2 linked regions of the Oceanicoccus sp. KOV_DT_Chl genome follow. The protein of the gene in region 1 binds, or shares a complex with, the protein of each later gene. Links are inferred from orthologs where the notes say so. Each region holds a gene or a part of one and is shown in the gene's direction. Other genes may lie near its edges. The genes, in order: sbcB and ssb.

The links.
Region 2: the proteins of sbcB (region 1) and ssb are in contact, whole or in part, in a crystal structure (PDB 3C94), measured with the Escherichia coli proteins. The link is inferred for Oceanicoccus sp. KOV_DT_Chl from one-to-one orthologs.

The regions. Positions count from the first base shown.
Region 1 is NZ_FQLF01000005.1:30,029-40,990, reverse strand. What follows is about bases 2,753-5,589. They hold sbcB (exodeoxyribonuclease I), read left to right. Parts: upstream 2,753-3,371; coding sequence 3,372-4,808; downstream 4,809-5,589. Other genes in these bases: UNITIG_RS17475 (DUF2971 domain-containing protein), read right to left, coding at 5,451-5,589; UNITIG_RS17480 (hypothetical protein), read right to left, coding at 5,101-5,442; UNITIG_RS17485 (GIY-YIG nuclease family protein), read left to right, coding at 4,820-5,104; UNITIG_RS25735 (DUF1513 domain-containing protein), read left to right, coding at 2,997-3,353; UNITIG_RS25740 (DUF1513 domain-containing protein), read left to right, coding at 2,753-2,966. Outside these bases: UNITIG_RS17520 (PilW family protein), read right to left, coding at 1-256; type IV pilus modification protein PilV, read right to left, coding at 256-834; UNITIG_RS17510 (GspH/FimT family pseudopilin), read right to left, coding at 840-1,394; UNITIG_RS17505 (GspH/FimT family pseudopilin), read right to left, coding at 1,547-2,062; more of UNITIG_RS25740, read left to right, coding at 2,244-2,752; more of UNITIG_RS17475, read right to left, coding at 5,590-5,996; UNITIG_RS17470 (ABC transporter transmembrane domain-containing protein), read left to right, coding at 6,269-8,077; UNITIG_RS17465 (aspartate carbamoyltransferase), read left to right, coding at 8,152-9,165; UNITIG_RS17460 (NUDIX domain-containing protein), read left to right, coding at 9,174-9,812; murein biosynthesis integral membrane protein MurJ, read left to right, coding at 9,931-10,962. UniProt on the Escherichia coli protein: Degrades single-stranded DNA (ssDNA) in a highly processive manner.
Region 2 is NZ_FQLF01000005.1:774,835-785,862, reverse strand. The notes cover bases 2,232-5,134. They hold ssb (single-stranded DNA-binding protein), read left to right. Parts: upstream 2,232-3,396; coding sequence 3,397-3,873; downstream 3,874-5,134. Other genes in these bases: moaB (molybdenum cofactor biosynthesis protein B), read left to right, coding at 4,824-5,134; UNITIG_RS23190 (hypothetical protein), read left to right, coding at 4,694-4,831; UNITIG_RS20880 (sugar nucleotide-binding protein), read left to right, coding at 3,936-4,694; uvrA (excinuclease ABC subunit UvrA), read right to left, coding at 2,232-3,130. Outside these bases: UNITIG_RS20895 (D-2-hydroxyacid dehydrogenase), read right to left, coding at 1-286; more of uvrA, read right to left, coding at 308-2,231; more of moaB, read left to right, coding at 5,135-5,360; gephyrin-like molybdotransferase Glp, read left to right, coding at 5,367-6,365; UNITIG_RS24720 (hypothetical protein), read left to right, coding at 6,431-6,598; fabB (beta-ketoacyl-ACP synthase I), read right to left, coding at 6,673-7,890; fabA (bifunctional 3-hydroxydecanoyl-ACP dehydratase/trans-2-decenoyl-ACP isomerase), read right to left, coding at 7,978-8,502; UNITIG_RS20855 (mannose-1-phosphate guanylyltransferase/mannose-6-phosphate isomerase), read left to right, coding at 8,801-10,210; UTP--glucose-1-phosphate uridylyltransferase GalU, read left to right, coding at 10,262-11,028. UniProt on the Escherichia coli protein: Plays an important role in DNA replication, recombination and repair. Binds to ssDNA and to an array of partner proteins to recruit them to their sites of action during DNA metabolism. Acts as a sliding platform that migrates on DNA via reptation.

The DNA.
Region 1 (10,962 bases):
AGTCTGGTACCTTACCGTCCCCTGCACTGGGCATGCGGGCACCTGCCATACGTACATCCTGCATCAAGATATCCATCGCCATGCGTCCATTTTCCTGAATGCGTGAGATATCATCATTTAGCTCATAGGTTTGGCGGGTGCTAACAACAAACTGCAGTGCGGCTGACATCATCGCTGCAGCGATAGCAATAGATACCATTAATTCAATTAATGACAAGCCTTGCTGGCGCTGGAAGGTGGTTTTTGGATTGTTCATTATGGATACACCGGCATTGAAATGGTTCGAGTTTGCTGCACTGTCGCATCAAAATTACTGGAGGCCTGATCAACTTGAGTTTGCTGAGAGATGGACTCTGATATCCAGGACACGGAAACCGTATAGTTAGAGTCTTTCACAGTAGTGCCACAGCTGTTACAGGTGATTGACAGTGATTGTAGGTCCAGCGACTCGGTCGCATTCGCTAAAACACCGGTGCCAGCTGATTGGCCGCAAAAACTGTCCCACACATCATAGGCGGCCATTTCGTTAGCTGTGCAGTTAGTCGCCGCAGCGCCGGCGCTATTGTCAGCGCAGCGCTTGGTTGGAGCAGCACAATCAGCTGGAGTGAAAGCCGCTTTTACATAACTATTGCCATCGGCATCAGGATTGGCTCTTATCCGTTCAGTGAGCTCGGTGACTACCCAGATAACCTGCGACCGGGTACCGGTATCAAGCCCGTTTTTCACAGATACTGACTGTAGTGCCGATAAGCCCAGCAACCCAACGGCCATAACGAACATGGTTACCACGACTTCAATGAGTGCGAATCCATTTGATTGTGTTTTTATCAACATAAAATTTATCCTGCAGGTGTGCATTGAGTGGGTTTATCCGCAGCGGCTATGATATTGCTGGATACTCGGCCTACTCGGCTGACACTAATTAATTGACCTTCTATAGCGCTGTTAACATCAGAGTCACAAACAGCTATTTGGACAGGGTCATCATCTAACCTGCCGTTAGCATCAAAGGTGACCCAGTTATTAGCGGCGGTATTGGATCGAATGGTTATTAGTGCATCGTCTACGCTAAAGTCATTCAGATAGGTATCATTAACGGTGTCTCTCGCCTGATTTCCTTCGCCGCCAACATCGATATAGACCGTCCATCCCTCAGACCAGTCTTTAGCGGTGCTACTTTTTCTCTCAATAGTCACCACCGCGTTGTTGTTAATCGCTGCAGAGCGAGCTTGGCTTAAACTTTTATAGAGTACCCGGGCCTGGCTGCTTACCGCATTCCTTTCAATAGTGGCTGTCAGGAATGGCAGGCCGGCACCCATAATAATGGCAAAGACAACTAATACTGCCATCAGCTCTATGAGGTTAAACCCTTGTTGATCTTTTACTGTTGCCATTAGTCGTTGTCATCCGGTCGTTGGATTAGCGAAATTGATTACCTATCTAGCTAGGTTGGATACTAGGTGGAGTTTCTGTCAATGACGAGTACCTCTGGACGGACGGATTAATCGGTCGGATAAATGGTCGTTTTTAACTTGGAACCCAGCGTTTATAGGCTTCTTAGTGATGTGCGACCGTTTAAACTAATCACCACTTTCTTGTTCAGCGCACTGTGAGCTTCTTCACAAAATCTAAAGTGGCCTGCGGTGCCGTTGGCTGCACCCGAGGGTTTAAATTGTAAATATTGGCGTTTAGCACTGGCGTTCCAGGTGAGGCAGGGAGTGCTCTCTGGCATTTCCAGTACCATATGGAGATCTTCATTCTTATCAACAGTTTCACTTTTATTGTGATCAGTGAACACAATAATGGTTTTATTCCAGTTGCCACCACACTGACGTTGATCAAGGCTCGGACATACTGTCAGATAGCGGTTTTCTTTTACCGCTAAAGTTCGTGCATACGTTGTTAGGTGGAAGAGGGTATTAAAGACTGTGCTTTCAGTTTGGTATTGTAACCATTTACTCATGGGGCCGGTGCCAACTGTTACCAGAATAATGCTGATAGATAGCGTGGAAATTAATTCGATTAATGTTAAACCAGTATTAAAATAAGGTGAGGTGTTCATAGGGCAGTTCCTTCTGCGTTATGTAAGTCGGGCCAGTCAAATCCTTTGACCGGGTCACTTTACCATTGAAGTTGTTCAGGATGATAGTTAGCTGTGTATTTTAAGTGTTCGGTGCACTTGGGTTTTACCTGCGGGCTAATTCGCCTAGACTTGGTTAAACTCTTTGATGAAAGTATTAGTAATGTCACCTTTATCTCGCCGTAATTTTTTACTGTCATCTATGGCCGCTCTGGTGGCTGCGTGTGCTGAAGACAATCCAGCGCTCCGACCTGCGGTGACTAATCTTATATTGGGCGGTGGTCAGTATAAATTGACAGTGGATGGTGATACTAAATTTGTATTGTCCATTGTAGATATAACAAACAAAGATCGACATTTGTCTACAATGGGTTTCTTGCCCCATGGTATCCATCGGAACCCCACAGACTTTAATCGTTTGGCGATATTTGAGAAAAAGGGGCCCAACGCTTGTGAGTATGATTTAGGTACCAGGCAGATCGTTCGAGCCATCCCGCAGGTTGATAATCAGTATTTTTATGGGCATGGTGCTTATTCTTTGGATGGTAAAACGTTATTTTCCACTGAAACGGAATTGGATGGCTTTAATGGTCTGATTGGTGTTCGTAGCAGTAGCGATTTGGCTTATATCGGTGAGTTTCCGTCCTATGGTAAGGAGCCGCATGAGTGTAAGTTAATTGATGGTGGTAAAACTTTAGTAGTCACGAATGGCGGTGGTGATACTCAGGGTGATGCTCCTTCGGTTGCTTATATCGACATTAATTCACAACAATTGATTGAAAAAGTTCAGCTGACTCGAGCAGAGCTTAATACTGGCCATCTGGCGATTTGGTTATTGTTTCGGCGCCACGAGTGGGGCTTGGTACAGATAGCTTGGGTGGCGTGAGTATTCGTCCAAAGGGGAGAGCTCTTGTCTATGACAGAGCCCCCAGCTATCACAGCGCGAATGCAGGGAGAGGCTTTAAGTGTCGCCATTCATAGTGCTAATGGTATTGCAGCGGTCACTCATCCCGATGGTGGTATGGTGACTTTTTGGACTATTGCCGGTCGAAAATTACTGAAAGTGATAGACTTGCCATCGCCTAGAGGCGTGGAGTTGACCGTCGATCAGCAGTATTTTCTGGTGAGCTATGGGCTTGAGGCTAATGTAGTGCAGGTGTCAGTTGATGACCTGGAGATTGATAAAGCCTCTACTATTTTTAAATCCTATATTACCGGGTCACATATTTACAACTGGTCCAGAGCAATGAGTGAGCTTTATTATCCCGCATAACATTAGAATAAAAACATTATGACTAATTTAACTTTTTACTGGCATGATTATGAAACTTTTGGTGCTGATCCCTCTAAAGATCGTCCCTCTCAATTTGCCGGGATTCGAACCGATACCGATTTTAATATTATTGGTGAGCCGCTAGTCATTTTTTGTAAGCCTGCCGCTGATGTTTTACCGCACCCACAGGCCTGTTTGATTACTGGTATAACGCCACAGCAAGCCTTGGATCAGGGCGTCTGTGAAGCTGAGTTTATTCGCCAGATACATGCGGAACTGGCGATGCCGGGTACTTGTGCCGTGGGTTATAACAGTATTCGTTTTGATGATGAAGTGAGTCGTTATACGTTGTATCGCAATTTTTACGACCCTTACGCGCGTGAGTGGCAAAATGGCAATTCACGCTGGGATATTATTGACATGGTGCGGGTGTGTTGTGCATTGCGCCCAGAAGGCATTAATTGGCCGCAACATGAAGACGGCAGTCCCAGCTTTAAGCTGGAGCATTTGACGCAGGCTAATGGCATTGCGCATGAAGCGGCCCATGATGCGTTGTCTGATGTGCACGCTACCATTGCTTTAGCAAAACTCATTAAACAGAAACAGCCAAAGTTATTTAATTATGTTTTTCAGTTGCGTAATAAGCGCGAGGTTGCGGCGTTGTTAAATGTGGCCGAGCAAAAGCCGGTGCTGCATACTTCCGCTATGTTTCCGGCGTCACGTTTTTGTACCACTTTAGTCATGCCCTTGGCGATGCATCCGACGAATAAAAATGGCGTGATTGTTTATGATTTACAGGCAAATCCAGAGTCATTAATTAGTTTAAGTGCTGAGCAGATTGCAGAACGTTTATATACACCGGCAGCAGAGTTACCTGAAGGTGTTGAACGTATTCCTCTCAAAACGATACATACTAATCGTGCGCCGGTGGTTGCCACTTCGCAGTTATTAGATGAGGCAGTTGCGGCACGTATCCAATTGGATTTACCGCAAGCGCGTCAGCATTATAAACAATTGAAACAAGCGCAAGGCTTGACCGCCAAATTAGCCAAGGTATTTGCGCAACAGGATTTTCCAGTACGCACTGACCCGGATTTGATGCTTTATAGTGGCGGTTTTTTTGGCCAAGATGATAAGAGCGTGATGGCGCAAATACGAAGTTCGTCACCACAGGAATTGATGGAAAATAGTTTTTGTTTTGAGGATGGCCGTTTAGCTGAAATGTTGTTTCGATATCGTGCGCGCAATTACCCCGAATACTTATCACCGGATGAACAGTTGCTATGGCAAGAGCAGTGCTATCAACGATTAACTGATCCAGACGGTGGCGCCAGTATAGCGATGGAGGCTTTTTTGGAAATGGTTCATGGTCTGCTTGAAGATGAAGCAACTTCAGCTCGTGATCAGGCAATTTTAGAGCAGTTGCTGGATTATAGTGATCAGTTGCTAGCTTAGATGGTGTGACAATGTCATCGGCACAGTGGTGGGTATATATCATTGAAACCTATTCGGGCAAACTTTATACCGGTATTACTACGGATATAGAGCGTCGTTTTGGTGAGCATCTAGCGGTGAATTCCAGGGTGGCAAAGGGAAAAAAAGGCGCGAAATTTTTTCGTACTGATCCGGCTAGGGTCGTTGTATATCGTGAAGGTTGTATTGATCGCAGTGCAGCGAGTAGCCGGGAGGCGGCAATAAAAAAATTATCTCGACTGCAAAAAAAACAACTGATTGAGTTGTCCTTGGACTAGCGAGTAGCTACTTGCACAAAATCAATTTCGTAACGGCCTGGCAGGTTTTGCGCCTGATATACTTTAGTGTTTTTATATTTTTCCTTCACCAGTGCGATGACTGCATCCCGGTCCTGTCGACTGGTAGACATACCTAAATACACGGCTTTTAATTCAGGGGTTGAAAACTTTTTGTTGGTATACCACAGACTGTCGTCCCCTTCTGCGGTGTCAGTAATAAAGCAGCGCCATTCTTTTTCTACGCTTTGGGTTTTGTCTTTGCTCAGCATTTTGTCAATAAAGTCATCAGCGCTGGGTGCGTTTTCTTTGCCATAAGTAACGGCGACTTGTTGTTTCAAGCTGGTAACTAAGGGGGGGTGGTGCTGTAGGTGACTTTGCGTGGTTGGGTTAACGAGGTATCGTCGCCGGCACTAAAGCGCAGGGCAATACCCGCATGGTTGTCGGCATAGCTGCGCCAGCTGTAGATGTTGGCTGGCTTGTCGCTAAAGCAGCAGATACGCAGCGTGCGCGCATAGCGCTGCCATTCAGCAAGATATTTGTCTATAGATTCTTGTTGTTGATTGGCGATTTGGCTTAATAGTTGATTGAGTACCTGCTCGGCCTCTTCTTCAGACGCGAAACGTTCTTCCTCACGCCAGCGAGCCACAGCGGCAACCAGGCGGTTATTTTTGCCAGTGGGGTCTGAAGGCGCAAACAGCATGTTAATCGCTTCTTTAATCATGCCGGCGAGTAACTTTTCGGGGGTAAAGTCAGGTCGTGATAGGTGGCTTAGTTCAAAGGGGTCATTAAATAAGTGCGGGGCACTCCAGCGCAGCGACTGGCTATTTAAAATTTTTAAACCGGTTTCAGCGCTACAGAACTTTACCAGTGATGCGATTTCGTCTATTGCCACAATGTTATTCCAGACCCTGTGTTGCGATATTGATGTTGAGAAGGATATTAAGCCATCATTAATACTTAGCCTAATTCCTGTAAAATTCAATTACTTAGCGATGATTAGTGCGTATTTAAGCCGTGCCGGTGAAAAAATGAACAGATAGTTGCTGGTTGGCTTGATGAGAGGAGGGAAACGCTAAATCCAGGGGCAAATCGCTCTTTTACCGAGCGTCCATAGCGGTGATAATAGCCGCCAATTTAAACCGCACTATCAATAAGAGAAAGCCATTGTCTAATCCCGAGACAGATCAACGCCCTATCAGCAAGGATATTAAAGTCCTCTCAGCTATGTTCGGGCTGTTAAAACCCTACCGTCTACATGTTTTAGGTGCTCTTTTTGCGCTGACCTTTACTGCTGGCATCACTTTATCAATGGGGCAGGGGTTGCGGATGATGATCGACCAGGGCTTTGGGGCAGGGGCTGCCGAGGGCTTGGATCAGACCATCATCATTTTTATGGGGATGGTACTGTTATTGGCGATTGGTACTTTCGCTCGTTTTTATCTGGTGTCCTGGATTGGTGAGCGAGTCAGTGCTGATTTGCGCCAGCAGGTGTATAGCCGTGTTATTGAACTGCATCCCGGCTTTTTTGAGACTAATCTTAGCGGCGAAATCCAGTCTCGTATTACCACCGACACTACGCTATTGCAGACAGTCATTGGTTCGTCGGTATCGATGGCGCTGCGTAATGTATTGATCTTTATCGGCGGGATTGTGTTATTGCTCATTACTAACCCCAAGTTGACGGCGATAGTGTTGCTGAGTGTGCCGCTGGTGATTATGCCAATCATTATTTTTGGTCGGCATGTGCGCAAGTTGTCTCGCAGCTCGCAGGATAAGGTGGCCGTGTTCGGTGGCTTTGTGGGCGAGTCATTGAAAAACATAAAAATAGTTCAGGCGTTTAATCATCAGCAGCGCGATACCGATACCTTTAATGCACAAGTTGAAGTCGCTTTTGATGTGGCCTTGAATCGGATCAAACACCGTGCATGGTTAACGGCGATTGTTATTGCGCTGGTATTTGGCGCTATCGCGTATATGTTATGGGTGGGTGGCCATGACGTTATTGCCGGTAGAATTTCTGCTGGTGAGTTAGCGGCATTTATTTTTTACGCGATGATGGTGGCGATGTCCGTCGGCGTTATTTCAGAGGTCTATAGCGATCTGCAGCGGGCAGCCGGTGCTACTGAGCGGTTGTTAGAATTAATGCATGCGGATAATCTGATTACTGCTCCTGAGCAACCCCGGCAGCTAACCCAGCCCGTTAGTGGTCAGCTGCAATTTGAAAATATTAGTTTTTACTATCCTTCCCGCACTGAGGTAGCAGCTATTTCCGAACTTAGCTTGACGCTGCAAGCGGGCACTAGTTTGGCTTTGGTGGGGAGTTCCGGTGCTGGTAAGTCGACCATCGTTGATTTGCTTTTGCGTTTTTATGATGTGCAGCAAGGCCGTATTACACTCGACGGCGTTGATATAAAACAGCTTGACCCAAAAGCATTGCGTGAGCATATCGCCATCGTTCCCCAGCAGCCGGTGCTGTTTAGCGGTACAGTGTTTGAGAATATTCGCTACGGCCGTCCCGATGCTTCAGATCAGGAAGTGAAGGACGCCGCCATCGCAGCCTATGCCGATGAGTTTATTCAAAAATTGCCAAAGGGTTATGACAGTTTTGTTGGCGAGTCGGGAGTGCGACTATCTGGTGGTCAACGCCAGCGGATAGCGATTGCGCGGGCAGTGTTGAAAAACCCTAAAGTGCTGTTGTTAGATGAAGCGACCAGTGCGCTGGATGCAGAGAGTGAATATAAAGTGCAACAGGCTTTGGAGCACTTGATGCAGGATAGAACATCTATTGTGATTGCACATCGCTTGGCCACAGTCATTAATGTCGACAAAATTGCGGTGTTGGATCATGGCAAGCTGGTTGATACCGGCAGCCATCAACAGTTAATAAAAAGCTCATCACTTTATGCGCGCTGGGCTAGCTTGCAGTTTGGCGAGGTAGAGGAAGTTGCTTCAGTCATTGACAAGGTGAGTTAAAAGCCCAGATATGACTATGTAGAATTGTGATAAAAATTAAATAATATCAGCGTTTTTATAAAGAGGATAAAAGTTTGAAGTTCACCGGCAGCCATATCTTATCCATCGGCCAATTTGAGCGGGCTGATATTGATCATATTTTTAGGGTGGCTGACTTTATGGCGCCTTTTGCCCATCGAAAGCGCGTTACCAGAGTGCTGGATGGCGCTATCCTTGGTTCGATGTTTTTCGAACCCAGTACCCGAACCCGGGTCAGTTTTGGTAGCGCGTTTAATTTACTCGGGGGGGATGTTCGGGAAACGATTGGGTTTGAGTCGTCGGCGATAGCCAAAGGCGAATCGCTGTACGATACCGCCAGAGTGTTAAGCGGCTATAGTGATGTCATCGTTATGCGTCACCCGCAAGAAGGTTCTGTGTCCGAGTTTGCTGAAGCCAGCCGGGTACCAGTCATAAATGGCGGTGATGGCGCTAATGAACACCCCAGTCAAGCGTTGCTGGATTTATACACTATTAAAAAAGAATTACGCCATCACGGTCGGGAGCTGGATAACCTGCGCATCGCACTGATTGGTGATTTAAAATATGGCAGAACGGTACACTCGCTGTGCAAGCTATTAACGCTTTACAAAAATGTGAGTGTAACGTTGATTTCACCGCAAGAGCTACAAATGCCTGGCGAAATTGTTGAGCAAATGCGTGTAGCTGGCCACACCGTGGTGGAGTCGGATTTAATGGAGGGCAGTATTGGTCACGTTGATATTGCGTATTCCACCCGTATTCAGGAAGAGCGTTTTGCTACTAAGGACGAAGCCAATTTATACCGTGGCCGCTACCGATTAAACCAGGCAATTTATACCCGTTTTTGTGAGCCGAATACAGTGATTATGCACCCTTTGCCCCGTGACTCCCGCGAAGGCGCTAATGAGTTGGATAATGATCTTAATGATAATCCTAACTTGGCTATTTTTAGGCAGGCGGATAATGGGGTGTTAGTCCGAATGGCGTTGTTTGCGTTGATTCTGGATGTCGAAGATCAAGTTGATAAATATGCTAGCGATGTCAATTGGTATACTGGCAGTCGTTTTTAAGGAGGGTTATGGATAATTTCTCACGCAAGGATGTAGCCGTACTCGCCGATGAATCGGTCTATGACGGTTTTTTTCAAATCCGCACATTGAACTTGCGTCATCGACTTTTTCAGGGTGGCTGGAGCCAGCCTTTAAATCGTGAGTTAATCCATCGGCATGATGCAGTAGGTGTGTTGCTGTTTGACCCGGTACTTGATGCCGTGGCTTTGGTTGAGCAGTTTCGGGTGGGGGTGTTGGGTAGTTCCATTGCGGAGCAGGAATCTATCTCGCCCTGGTTGCTGGAATTGGTGGCCGGCTTAATCGAGCATCAAGATGCACCACAGGATGTGGCCGTTAGAGAGTCGGAAGAAGAAGCCGGAGTGATTGTTCAGCAGCTGGAGCCAATTGGTCAATATTATTCCAGCCCCGGTGGCAGCAATGAATATTTCTACTTATTTGTTGGCCGTGCGGACTTATCTGCAGCTGGCGGTGTGCATGGATTGGAGGCCGAAGGTGAAGATATTCGAGTGCATGTATTAAGTATTGAACATTTATGGCAAAAGTTGGAGCGGGGGCGGCTGATCAATGCCCACACGTTGATTGCTGCGCAGTGGTTAAAACTGAATTATCAGCAGTTGAAAACCCGTTGGGCTGAGGTGGCGCCCTAATCTATAACGGACCGCCGAATAATAATTAATAGCTGCTAGACTATTAGCCATATCGGCAACAATTAAGCCCTTTGATAAATCAGATTTTCCTATCACCCTAAAATGCCAGAGACCTATTTTGTCGCAACCTGATTCCAACCCCGCATCGTCGCAATCACCAGCGCCGGCTGGCAGTTTACTAAGGTCAAGCCTATTGGTGGGCATGATGACAATGCTGTCTCGGGTGTTAGGTTTAGTAAGGGATGTGGTTATTGCGCATTTTGTCGGGGCAACGGCAGCAGCAGATGCCTTCTTCGTAGCCTTTAAAATTCCTAATTTTATGCGCCGTTTATTTGCGGAAGGGGCTTTTTCCCAAGCCTTTGTGCCGGTGTTGTCTGAATACCGGGAGCAGCGCAGCTTTGCTGCCGTGCAAGATCTGGTGAATCGAGTAGCAGGCGCGCTAGGAGGTAGTTTATTACTGGTTACAGGCGTTGCTGTGCTGTGTGCGCCATGGATTGCAGTTGTGTTTGCGCCGGGATTTTACTTGGCTGAAGACCCTTTACGTTATCAGCTAACCTCGGAGATGATCCGTGTTACTTTTCCCTATTTATTACTCATTTCGCTGACCGGTTTTTGTGGCGCGGTGCTGAATAGTTATGGTCGTTTTGCCGTGCCTGCATTTACCCCGGTATTGTTAAACGTATGTTTGATCAGTGCCGCGGTATTGGCTGCGCCGTACTTTGATGAGCCAGCGTTTGCATTGGCATGGGGAGTATTAGCAGCAGGGCTTTTGCAGCTGACCTTTCAGCTTCCCTTCATGCATGGTTTACGTTTGTCGCCGCGACCTGTTTGGGATTGGCAGGATGAGGGCGTCAGGCGAGTATTAACGCTGATGGTACCCGCTATTTTTGGTGTGTCCGTCAGCCAGATCAACTTATTGTTAGATACGGTGCTGGCGTCTTTTTTACCGCAAGGCAGTGTGTCATGGCTGTATTACTCCGATCGTCTGGTTGAACTGCCTTTAGGCGTTTTTGCGATTGCCATCAGCACGGTGATTTTACCGAGTTTATCGAGGCAACAGGCAAACCGTTCAGCAGAGGAATTTAGCGCCACGTTGGATTGGGCCATCCGCATGGTGTTGTTAATTGCGGTTCCGGCAGCTGTCGCACTG
Region 2 (11,028 bases), 750 kb from region 1 along the record:
ACGGTTGGTAAGTACTGAGTGGAATGTCACCAGCGATTTGTTGCAATGCGGTGACCAAGGGAGTGGACATGGCTGCAAATTCTGGTGGTACTACCACCACAATGTGATTAGGTTTTTGCCAGCGTGGGTGTTCGCGACTGGCGGTGTTATGTTCTTGCAGTCGCAATGTCGCAATCATTTGCTGTGCTGCTGCTGACGGTTTAGTTAGATCTGAATCGGGGTTTGATGCTAAGCAAAGGTGCATGCTTAGCAGCAGTACCAGTGTGAGGCAGAAGCGTAAAAACATAGCTAACTCCAAAAAAATCGGTTATTTAAGCATAGGCTTTAAAAAGCGTCCGGTGTGTGATTGTTTGTTTTTGGCGATTTGCTCGGGCGTGCCGGTGGCAATAATCTGGCCGCCGCCACTACCACCTTCGGGGCCAAGATCGACAACCCAGTCTGCAGTTTTAATCACATCCAGATTATGTTCGATAACGACAATGGTGTTGCCGTGATCGCGTAGGCGATGTAAAACATTCAGTAATTGTTGTATATCATGAAAGTGTAAACCGGTGGTAGGTTCATCCAAAATATACAGTGTTTTACCTGTGTCGCGTTTGGAAAGCTCTTTGGATAATTTTACTCGCTGCGCTTCACCGCCGGATAAAGTAGTAGCAGCTTGGCCTAGACGAATATAAGACAGACCGACATCCATCAGCGTCTGCAGTTTTTTTGCAATTGAAGGAATATTTTCAAAAAAACTGTTGGCATCTTCGATAGTCATATCCAGTACTTCGTGGATGCTTTTGCCTTTATAGCGTATCTCCAGTGTTTCACGATTGTAGCGCTTGCCTTTACAGATATCACAGGGTACATAAATGTCAGGTAAAAAGTGCATTTCAACCTTGGTGACACCATCGCCCTGACAGGCTTCGCAGCGGCCACCCTTAACATTAAAGCTAAAGCGACCGGGTTTGTAACCGCGCGAACGTGCTTCGTGGGTGCCTGCAAACAATTCACGCACCGGGGTAAAAATACCAGTGTAGGTAGCGGGATTTGAGCGCGGTGTGCGACCGATAGGGCTTTGATCAATGTCGATGCATTTATCGACTAACTCAAGGCCGCTTATGTCCTCATAGGGTGAGGGCGTTAAAGTGGAGGCGCCATTTAATTCAGTAGCGGCTAGTGGATATAGAGTGCCGTTAATGAGTGTGGATTTTCCTGAGCCGGACACACCGGTAATGCAGGTCATTATTCCCAGCGGAATTTTGAGCGTCACGTTTTGCAAATTATTGCCGGTGGCGCCGCTGAGAACCAATTGTTTTTCAGTATCGAAAGCCGTGCGATTGGCGGGTATGGGGATAGACTTTTTCCCCGATAAATACTGCCCGGTTAAAGAGTCTTTAGACTTAATAATATCTTGATAGCTGCCCTCTGCGACCACCCGGCCACCGTGAATGCCGGCACCTGGGCCGATATCAATAATGTGGTCAGCTAAGCGGATAGCTTCTTCATCGTGTTCCACCACAATAACAGTGTTGCCAAGATCACGTAAATGATTAAGGGTTTTGAGTAAACGTTCGTTGTCGCGTTGATGCAAACCGATCGAGGGTTCATCAAGTATATACATCACGCCAACCAAGCCTGCGCCAATCTGGCTGGCTAAACGGATACGCTGGGCTTCGCCGCCGGAAAGAGTTTCTGCGCTGCGGTTAAGTGTCAGGTAATTTAATCCCACGTCGACTAAAAAGGTAAAGCGGTCGCGTAATTCTTTTAATATTTTTTCAGCGATCTTTCCCTTGCTGCCAGTGAGTTTTAATTTTTCAAAATAGTGCAGGGCCTCGCCAACAGGCATAGCGACGATAGAAGGGAGGTCCCGATTTTTTATAAATACATGCCGTGCCTCGCGCTTCAGGCGTGTACCTACACAGTCGGGACAGGGCTGTGTGCTTAAAAATTTAGCCAGGTCCTCGCGTACCATTTGTGAGTCAGTATCACGATAGCGTCGCTCCATATTAGGCATAATGCCTTCAAATTTATGGGTGCGCTGAAAAACATCGCCACGATCATTAACATAGCTGAAGTTTATTTTTTCATTTCCGGACCCCTGCAAAATTATTTTCTGATGCTTTTTACTGAGCTTGTTGAACGGTTTGTCGATTTCGAATTGGTAGTGCTCAGCGAGTGACTTCAGCATATGAAAATAATAGACGCTGCGTCTATCCCAACCACGAATAGCGCCTTCGGCTAAACTGGATTCAGGGTGTAGTACTACTCGGGATTGATCAAAAAAAGATTTTACTCCTAAACCATCACAGCCTTCACAAGCACCTGCGGGGTTGTTAAAAGAAAATAGGCGAGGCTCTAGTTCGCTTATGCTGTAGCCGCACGTAGGACAGGCAAACAACGCAGAAAACACGATGTCACCGTGTTCGCCATCCATATAGCTAATGGTCGCGGTGCCGCTAGTTAATTCGATGGCGGTTTCAAAGGATTCAGCCAAGCGCAGTTTTAAATCTTCTCTGACTTTAAATCGATCGATTACAACTTCAATAGAATGTTTTTTATTTTTTTCCAATTCCGGAACATCGTCCAGATCCACCACTGTGCCGTTGATGCGCGCCCTGACAAAACCGTTAGCGCGCAATTGTTCAAATACATGCAAATGCTCACCTTTGCGTTCTTTCACAATCGGCGCTAGCAGCATGAGTTTGCTGCCTTCGGGTAATGCCATTACTGCATCGACCATTTGACTAATGGTTTGGGCTTCCAGTTTGATGCCGTGGTCAGGGCAGCGGGGTTCGCCGACACGGGCATAGAGCAGGCGTAAATAATCGTAAATTTCAGTGATTGTGCCAACGGTGGAGCGAGGGTTGTGGGAGGTGGATTTTTGCTCAATAGATATTGCCGGTGATAAGCCCTCGATGTGGTCAATATCAGGCTTTTCCATCATCGACAAAAATTGGCGTGCATAGGTGGATAGCGATTCTACATAACGACGCTGCCCTTCGGCATACAAGGTATCGAATGCCAGCGAAGATTTTCCGGAGCCGGATAGGCCGGTAATGACTACCAGCTTGTCTCGAGGGATATCGAGGTCTATGTTTTTAAGGTTGTGGGTGCGTGCACCCCTGACCAGAATGGTATCCATTTATGTGTTCCTAATTACAGCTGTAGGCAATGCCGCCCCTGCAACGGGCGCAGCGAAACAGAGTATTATAATTGGCTGAGCGGACAGTAGGCAAAGTGCTTGTCATTTATTTTCTTACGTTAATACTGCCTAAGTGGTTTATTGGTCGTAGGTTTGATTGTAAGCGTTGGTGAAAGTACTTTGTCGGCTAGCCTTGTTTGGGTTCACGCGGTATAGTTCAGTCACTTAGCTGTAACTAAAATATTGTATGAACTCTGGAGATCACCATGGCCCGCGGCGTGAATAAAGTCATCTTAATTGGCAACCTGGGGAATGACCCCGAACAAAAGTCCATGCCCAATGGCAATGCGGTTACCAATATTACGGTGGCGACATCAGAAAGCTGGAAAGACAAGCAGACCGGGCAGCAGCAAGAGCGAACCGAGTGGCATAGAGTGGTGTTTTTCAATCGTTTGGCGGAAATTGCTGGTCAGTATTTGAGCAAGGGGTCCAAGGTTTATTTAGAGGGTTCTTTACGGACTCGTAAGTGGCAGGATCAGAGCGGTAATGACCGTTATACGACTGAAATTGTCGCCAATGAAATGCAAATGCTGGATAGTCGTGGTGCCGGGCAGCAAGCTGGCGGTTACCAGAGTGAAGGTTATTCAGCACCTCAACAGCAGGCACCTCAACAAGCCCGCAGCAAGCGCCCCAGCAGTCACGTCAACAGCCCCGCCCCAGCAAGCCGCAGCACCGGCCGGTAATTTTGATGACTTTGACGACGATATCCCGTTTTAGGCCCAATCAACTACGCGGTGCCGAATAAGTGAAAGTTCTTATCATTGCTCTGGATGGCCAGATACGCGATGCGTTGGAGGCTCAGCTGGCTATTCGTCAGCGCCCTTTTCTATCAGTGGGCGCTGAGTGGCTTAACTCCGATACTAGTGAGCAAATAAAACCACAGTTGAATATTCCCGCTGATATTGGTGTAGTGGTGAATGCGTTAAGCCTTGAGAGTTTGCAGCAGCAGGCCTCCGAGAGTTTGATCGATTCTTTGGCTATGTTGGCGCAGGCCTGCGACCGTGCTGTCATTCCTGTAATTTCTTTGTCTACTAGTCAAGTATTTGATGGCATCGATGGAGGGCGTAACCGTGAAAAGGATGAAGTGGTGCCCGCTAGTCGGGAGGGTGCACTACTGGCGCGGATGGAAGAGTTACTCCGGGGCAGTTGCTCCCGTCATATCATTCTACGAACTGGCCCTTTGTTTAGTAGTAGGGAAGATAATTTATTGACGACTTTGTTGGATAGATTTAAGGCGCAGGAAAGCCTTACTTTATCCAGTACTGGTAAAAGTTGCCCGTTGCATGCCAAGGATTTAGCCCGAGTTATTTCGGGGTTAATTGATCAGCTGAGTTGCGGTTGTAATGCATGGGGAACCTACCATTATTGCAGTTCAGATCCGGTGAGCAGCTATCAATTTGCTGAAACAGTGTTGGCTGTGGTTTCGCAATATACGCAAGCTAATGAGCAGTTATTACAGCTTGAATCAGTCGATACTGCTGATACTGACTGGCCTAGGCCTTGATGAATTGTGATAAAATTCGTAATACCTTTGGTATAAAACAATTACCCTGGCGTGCGTTTGTGGTGCCCACGGTGAAAAAAATATTTGAAAATAAAACGGTGGATAGCCATGTCGGCAAGGATACAGTGAATGAGTAGTGTGAGTAGTGACAGGCAAATGTTGAATGTTGCCGTGCTTACCGTTTCCGATACGCGTTCAGAGGCGAATGATACATCGGGGCAGTTTTTGGTTGATAGTTTGCTGCAGGAAGGTCATCACTTAGCCGATAAAACAATCGTTATAGATGATGTTTATTTGATTAGAGCCGTGGTATCGAAGTGGATTGCTGATACTCAGGTGCAGGCAATTCTGATCACAGGCGGTACCGGTTTCACCGGGAGGGATTCCACACCGGAAGCTGTCAGTGTGTTGTTTGATAAAACAATTGATGGCTTTGGCGAGTTATTTCGCTTTCTGTCCTATGACGAGATTGGCACATCCACGGTGCAATCTCGAGCTATTGCTGGTCTGGCTAATGAAACGGTCATTTTTTGTATGCCGGGCTCCACCAGCGCGTGTCAAACAGCGTGGGGGAAAATTATTCGCGAACAGTTGGATAGCAGTCATCGTCCCTGTAATTTTGTTGGGGTGTTAAAAACCCGTGCTGAACAACAAACGCAAGGCTAGTTTTGAATGACTACTTCGCCGTTAATGCCAGTTGAAGAAGCGCTCACTAAAATCATTGCGTCGGCGCAGCCGCTAGCAGAGTTTGAATCAGTATCGCTATTGTTGGCATTGGGTAGGGTGTTGGCTGAAGATCAGCGTTCAACTATTGATGTGCCTCCTTGTGATAACAGTGCAATGGACGGTTACGCCTTTTGTTTTAAAGATATCGCTGCCAGTGGCACCGCACGAAATAGCAGTAATGAGAGCCGTGAGTTGGTGGTGAGTCAGCGCATTGCTGCCGGAGCGATTGGTAAACCGTTAAAAGCAGGCACAGCAGCACGTATTTTTACCGGTGCGGCAATTCCTGAAGGTGCGGACACAGTAGTCATGCAGGAGGATACCAACGCTTTTGGCGAAGCGATCCGCATTATCGACACTGTTAAATTTGGACAGCATGTGCGGCCCAAAGGGCAAGATATACGTGCTGGTGGCTTGGTGATGGCTAAAGGTCGGCGCTTACAGCCGCAGGATATAGGCTTGCTGGCCTCCATTGGTATGACTTCGGTTAAGGTGTATCGTCAATTAAAAGTGGCTGTGTTATCGACTGGTGATGAGTTGGTGGAGCCGGGGCAAACTTTAGCTGAAGGTCAGATCTATAACTCTAATCGCTATACGTTGACGGCATTATTAACCGCGATGGGTTGTGAGGTGCTGGATGGCGGCATTGTTGCAGATGATTTCGAGCGTACTTGCCAGCAGTTAAAACAGTTATCCAGTCAGGCCGATGTGATTATTTCATCCGGCGGAGTGTCGGTGGGTGAAGAGGATCATGTAAAAGCCGCAGTAGAATCCCTAGGTGAATTGGCTTTGTGGAAACTTAATATCAAGCCCGGTAAGCCGTTGGCATTTGGGACGGTAAATGGCACGCCATTTTTTGGCCTGCCGGGTAACCCATCTTCGGTGTTTGTTACTTTTTGTTTACTAGCTAAGCCTTACCTGTTGGCGGCTATGGGCAGGCTGAAGTAACGCCTGCATATGCCAATGCCGAAGCGGGTTTTGAATGGAATCGAGCGGGTGGGCGTCAGGAGTATTTGCGGGCGAATGTTAAGGACGGTGTTGCGCAATTGTATTCAAACCAAAGTTCAGGGGTGCTGGCATCAGTTAGCTGGGCCAATGCGCTGGTGGTGTTGCCACCGCAAATGACTATTGCTAAAGGTGATGTGGTGCAAGTAATTATGTTAAGTGACTTGGTGACCTGAACGATTAGCGGTTGGCACAAAAAAAGCCCGTTTTTGCGGGCTTTTTTTAATGATGACTGCCAGGGCTGGTCTTATCAGTTATCAAATTTTTGAAATACCAAGCTGGCGTTGGTGCCGCCGAAACCGAAGCTATTGGACATTGCCCGGGTAATGGTTACATTATCCTGCCGCTCGCGCACGATGTTAAGTGATGCTGCTTCAGGATCGAGGTTTTCGATATTGGCTGAAGCGCAGACAAAATTGTTTTCCATCATCAATAAAGAATAAATTGCCTCCTGTACACCAGTGGCGCCCAAGGAGTGGCCGCTTAGTGATTTGGTCGAGCTGATCATCGGTGAGTTGTCGCCAAAGGCCTGGACGATAGCTTTAAGCTCCTGAATGTCACCGGCTGGGGTAGATGTGCCGTGAGAATTGATGTAATCCAAGGGGCCATCCACGGTGGCCAACGCTTGCGCCATGCAGCGAACGGCACCTTCGCCACTAGGGGCGACCATGTCGTAACCATCTGAAGTGGCGCCATAGCCGACCACTTCGGCATAAATTTTGGCGCCGCGCGCTTTGGCATGTTCCAGTTCTTCCAATACCACCATGCCGCCGCCACCGGAAATCACAAAACCATCGCGGTCGGCATCATAGGCGCGGGAGGCTTTTTCGGGAGTGTCATTGTATTTTGTTGATAGTGCACCCATCGCATCGAAAAGGCAGCTTAAAGTCCAGTGTTCTTCTTCTCCGCCGCCAGCAAATACAACGTCTTGCTTGCCTAATTGGATTTGCTCCATGGCGTTACCAATACAGTGAGCACTGGTAGCACATGCTGAAGAGATTGAATAATTAACGCCTTTAATTTTAAAGGGAGTGGCTAGACAGGCTGATACCGTGCTGCCCATAGTTTGAGTGACGCGGTAGGGGCCAACACGCTTGATGCCGCGCTCGCGTAAAATATCGGCTGACTCGATAAGATTGGCTGAAGATGCACCGCCAGATCCTGCGATAATGCCAGTACGGGGATTGGATATTTGCTCCTCAGATAATCCCGAGTCGTTCACAGCTTGCTGCATGGCGATATAGGCATAGGCTGCCGCATCACCCATAAAGCGCAATTGCTTGCGGTCAATATGCTCCTTGAAGTCAATATCAATAGTGCCGGCAATATGGCTGCGCATGCCTCTTTCTTTATAGTCTTCACGATATCGAATACCGGATTTACCATGCTTTAAGGAATCAAGCACAGCAGGGATATCGTTGCCGATGCAGGAAACAATGCCAAGACCAGTGATAACAACGCGCTTCATGTAATACCTCGTAATGTCCAGACCATTCGCAGGGTGGTGGTGGCCGACTTAATGTTAAATCTTTGCAGACGGTTTTGCCGTGCTATTTTAGAAGTTCATATTATCAGGTTGAAACAATCCAACCCGAAGATCCTTTGCGGTATAGATGGTGCGACCATCGACCGATACTGTGCCATCAGCGATTCCCATCACCAGTTTGCGTTCTATGACGCGCTTTAGATCAAGTTGGTAAGTGACTTTGCTGGCCGTAGGTAAAATCTGGCCGGTAAACTTAACTTCGCCAGAACCTAAAGCCCGCCCCATACCTTCGTTACCGCGCCAGCTTAAAAAGAAGCCGACTAGCTGCCACATTGCATCCAGCCCTAAGCAGCCAGGCATTACCGGGTCGCCTTTGAAGTGGCAATCAAAAAACCACAGTGATGGATTGATATCTAGCTCGGCAATTATTTCACCTTTACCGTTGGCGCCACCTTCACTGGAAATATGGGTTATTCTGTCCATCATCAACATATTGTTGCTCGGTAATCGAGCAAAGCCGTCACCGAGTAGGGTGCCATTGCCTGAGGCAATTAAATCTTCTTTGGTGAATGAGTGTTTGTCGTGGGCTGACATAAAGGCGTCCAGTAGATAGAAAAATTACCCTGCTGAGGGCGAAAAGCCGACATTGTAATCGATGGCAGCGTCGCAAGCCAATAATTGCCACTATTAAGGTGTTGATTGTACTGGGAATATTGTTGTTCATATTATAGGATTGCAGCAGTATCACAGAATAATAAATTATCTGAAGCGATTTTATATAGGTAAAAAAGTGTTGATTTAATTGTGTGGTAGCACCTGCCTGTCAATATCTGACTTATGCAAGACTGCTATCGCCACTAAATTATCGAGCTGAACCAATAAGGAAAAATAAATGTTAATACCTGTTGTCCTTTCGGGCGGAGTTGGCAGCCGTTTGTGGCCGTTATCGCGAGAATTGAATCCCAAGCAGTTTCTGCCTTTAGCTGGTGATTTGAGTATGTTAGCGGAAACCCTGCAACGGTCGGCAGGCTTGGAGGCCGTCGACCCCATAGTGGTTTGTAACCAGGAACACCGGTTTTTGGTGGCTGAAGAATTGCGTTCAGCAAAATGTCAGGCAAATGCGATTATTCTTGAACCGGTTGGCCGTAATACAGCTCCGGCAGTAGCTGCAGCTGCATTACAGGCATTGAAACAGGATGCCGAAGCAGTGCTGTTGGTGATGCCTGCGGATCATATTGTGAAAGATGTTGCCGCATTTGCTGCAGCGGTTGAGGCGGGCTTGGTGCAGGCTAAGCAGGGTAGCCTAGTGACTTTTGGTATTGTGCCTGCATCGCCTGAGACAGGCTATGGCTATATACGTCGGGGCGATCAGCTGGTAGAGGGATGTTATCCATTGGCTGAATTTGTCGAGAAGCCGTCTGCCGATGTTGCCCAGCAATACGTGACTAGTGGTGATTATTTTTGGAATAGCGGCATGTTTTTGCTGAGTGCTCAAAGCTATCTTGATGAGTTGAAGCAGTTTGCACCAGAGATGTTATTGGCAGTGCAGACCGCATTTGATCAAGGGGAGAATGACCTCGACTTTATCCGTTTGGAGGCCGCAGCGTTTGAAGCTTGCCCAAGTGATTCCATTGATTATGCTGTGATGGAACATACTAAAAAAGGGATGGTAGTACCGCTTTCCTGTGGTTGGAGTGATGTGGGCGCATGGTCCAGTCTGTGGGATGTAGCGGAAAAAGATGCATCCGGCAATGTGGCAAAAGGCGATACTATTTTACACAACACAGGTAATAGTTATATTCATAGTAACTCCCGCTTAGTGACTACTGTTGGGGTAGATAATATAGTGGTCGTTGAGACTGCAGATGCTGTACTGGTCGCAGACAAGGATCAAGTGCAGGATGTTAAAGCGATTGTTAATACGCTCAAAGCGCAGCAGCGTGATGAAGTTAACTCACATACCAAGGTGTATCGTCCCTGGGGTTCTTATGAATCACTGGCGATGTCAGAGCGTTTTCAAGTTAAGCGAATTATTGTTACTCCCGGCCAAAAATTGTCGTTACAGCTTCATCACCATCGCGCGGAACATTGGATTGTAGTGAGTGGTACCGCGGTGGTTACTTGTGGAGAAAAGGAATTTATATTGTCTGAGGATCAGTCAACGTATATTCCGCTTGGAACAAAGCATCGCTTAGCCAACACTGGTGTTATTCCTTTGGAGTTGATTGAAGTACAAAGTGGCAGTTACTTGGGGGAGGATGATATTGTGCGCTTTGAAGATGTTTATGGCCGCAGTAAATAGAAATTTTATAGACTTGAATTAAATTAATTAACCAATGAGTGGTAAGTCTCAATGATAAAAAAATGTTTATTCCCCGTTGCCGGTTACGGTACTCGATTTTTACCCGCAACCAAGTCTATGCCTAAAGAGATGTTGCCAGTAGTGAATAAACCGCTGGTGCAATATGGCGTTGAGGAAGCTATTGCTGCTGGTATGAATCAAATGGCGTTTGTAACAGGGAGAGGTAAGCGCGCAATTACTGATCACTTTGATATTAGTTATGAGTTGGAGCATCAAATCTCCGGCACGGCGAAGGAAACTTATTTAACTAGTATTCGCGGCGTGCTAGATCAGGCGACTTTTACTATGACCCGCCAGCGTGAAATGAAAGGTTTGGGCCATGCAATCTTGACTGGCGAAACGCTAATCGGTAATGAGCCTTTTGGTGTAGTGCTATCGGATGATTTATGTCTTAATGATGGCGATAGTGTGTTAGCGCAAATGGTCAAGCTATATAAGCAGTTTCGTTGCAGTATTGTGGCAATTCAGGAAGTACCCAAAGATCAAACTGAAAAATACGGTGTTATCGCTGGTGAGGCATTAAAAGATGGTTTGTATCGGGTGGACGATATGGTGGAAAAACCCAAACCTGATGAAGCACCATCAAATTTGGCCATTATTGGTCGCTATATTTTAACGCCTGATATTTTTGATATTTTACGGGATACTCCGCCGGGCAAGGGTGGGGAAGTGCAATTGACCGACGCACTGCTAACGCAGGCTAAGAATGGCTGCGTTATGGCCTATAAATTCGAAGGCAAACGTTTTGATTGCGGTAG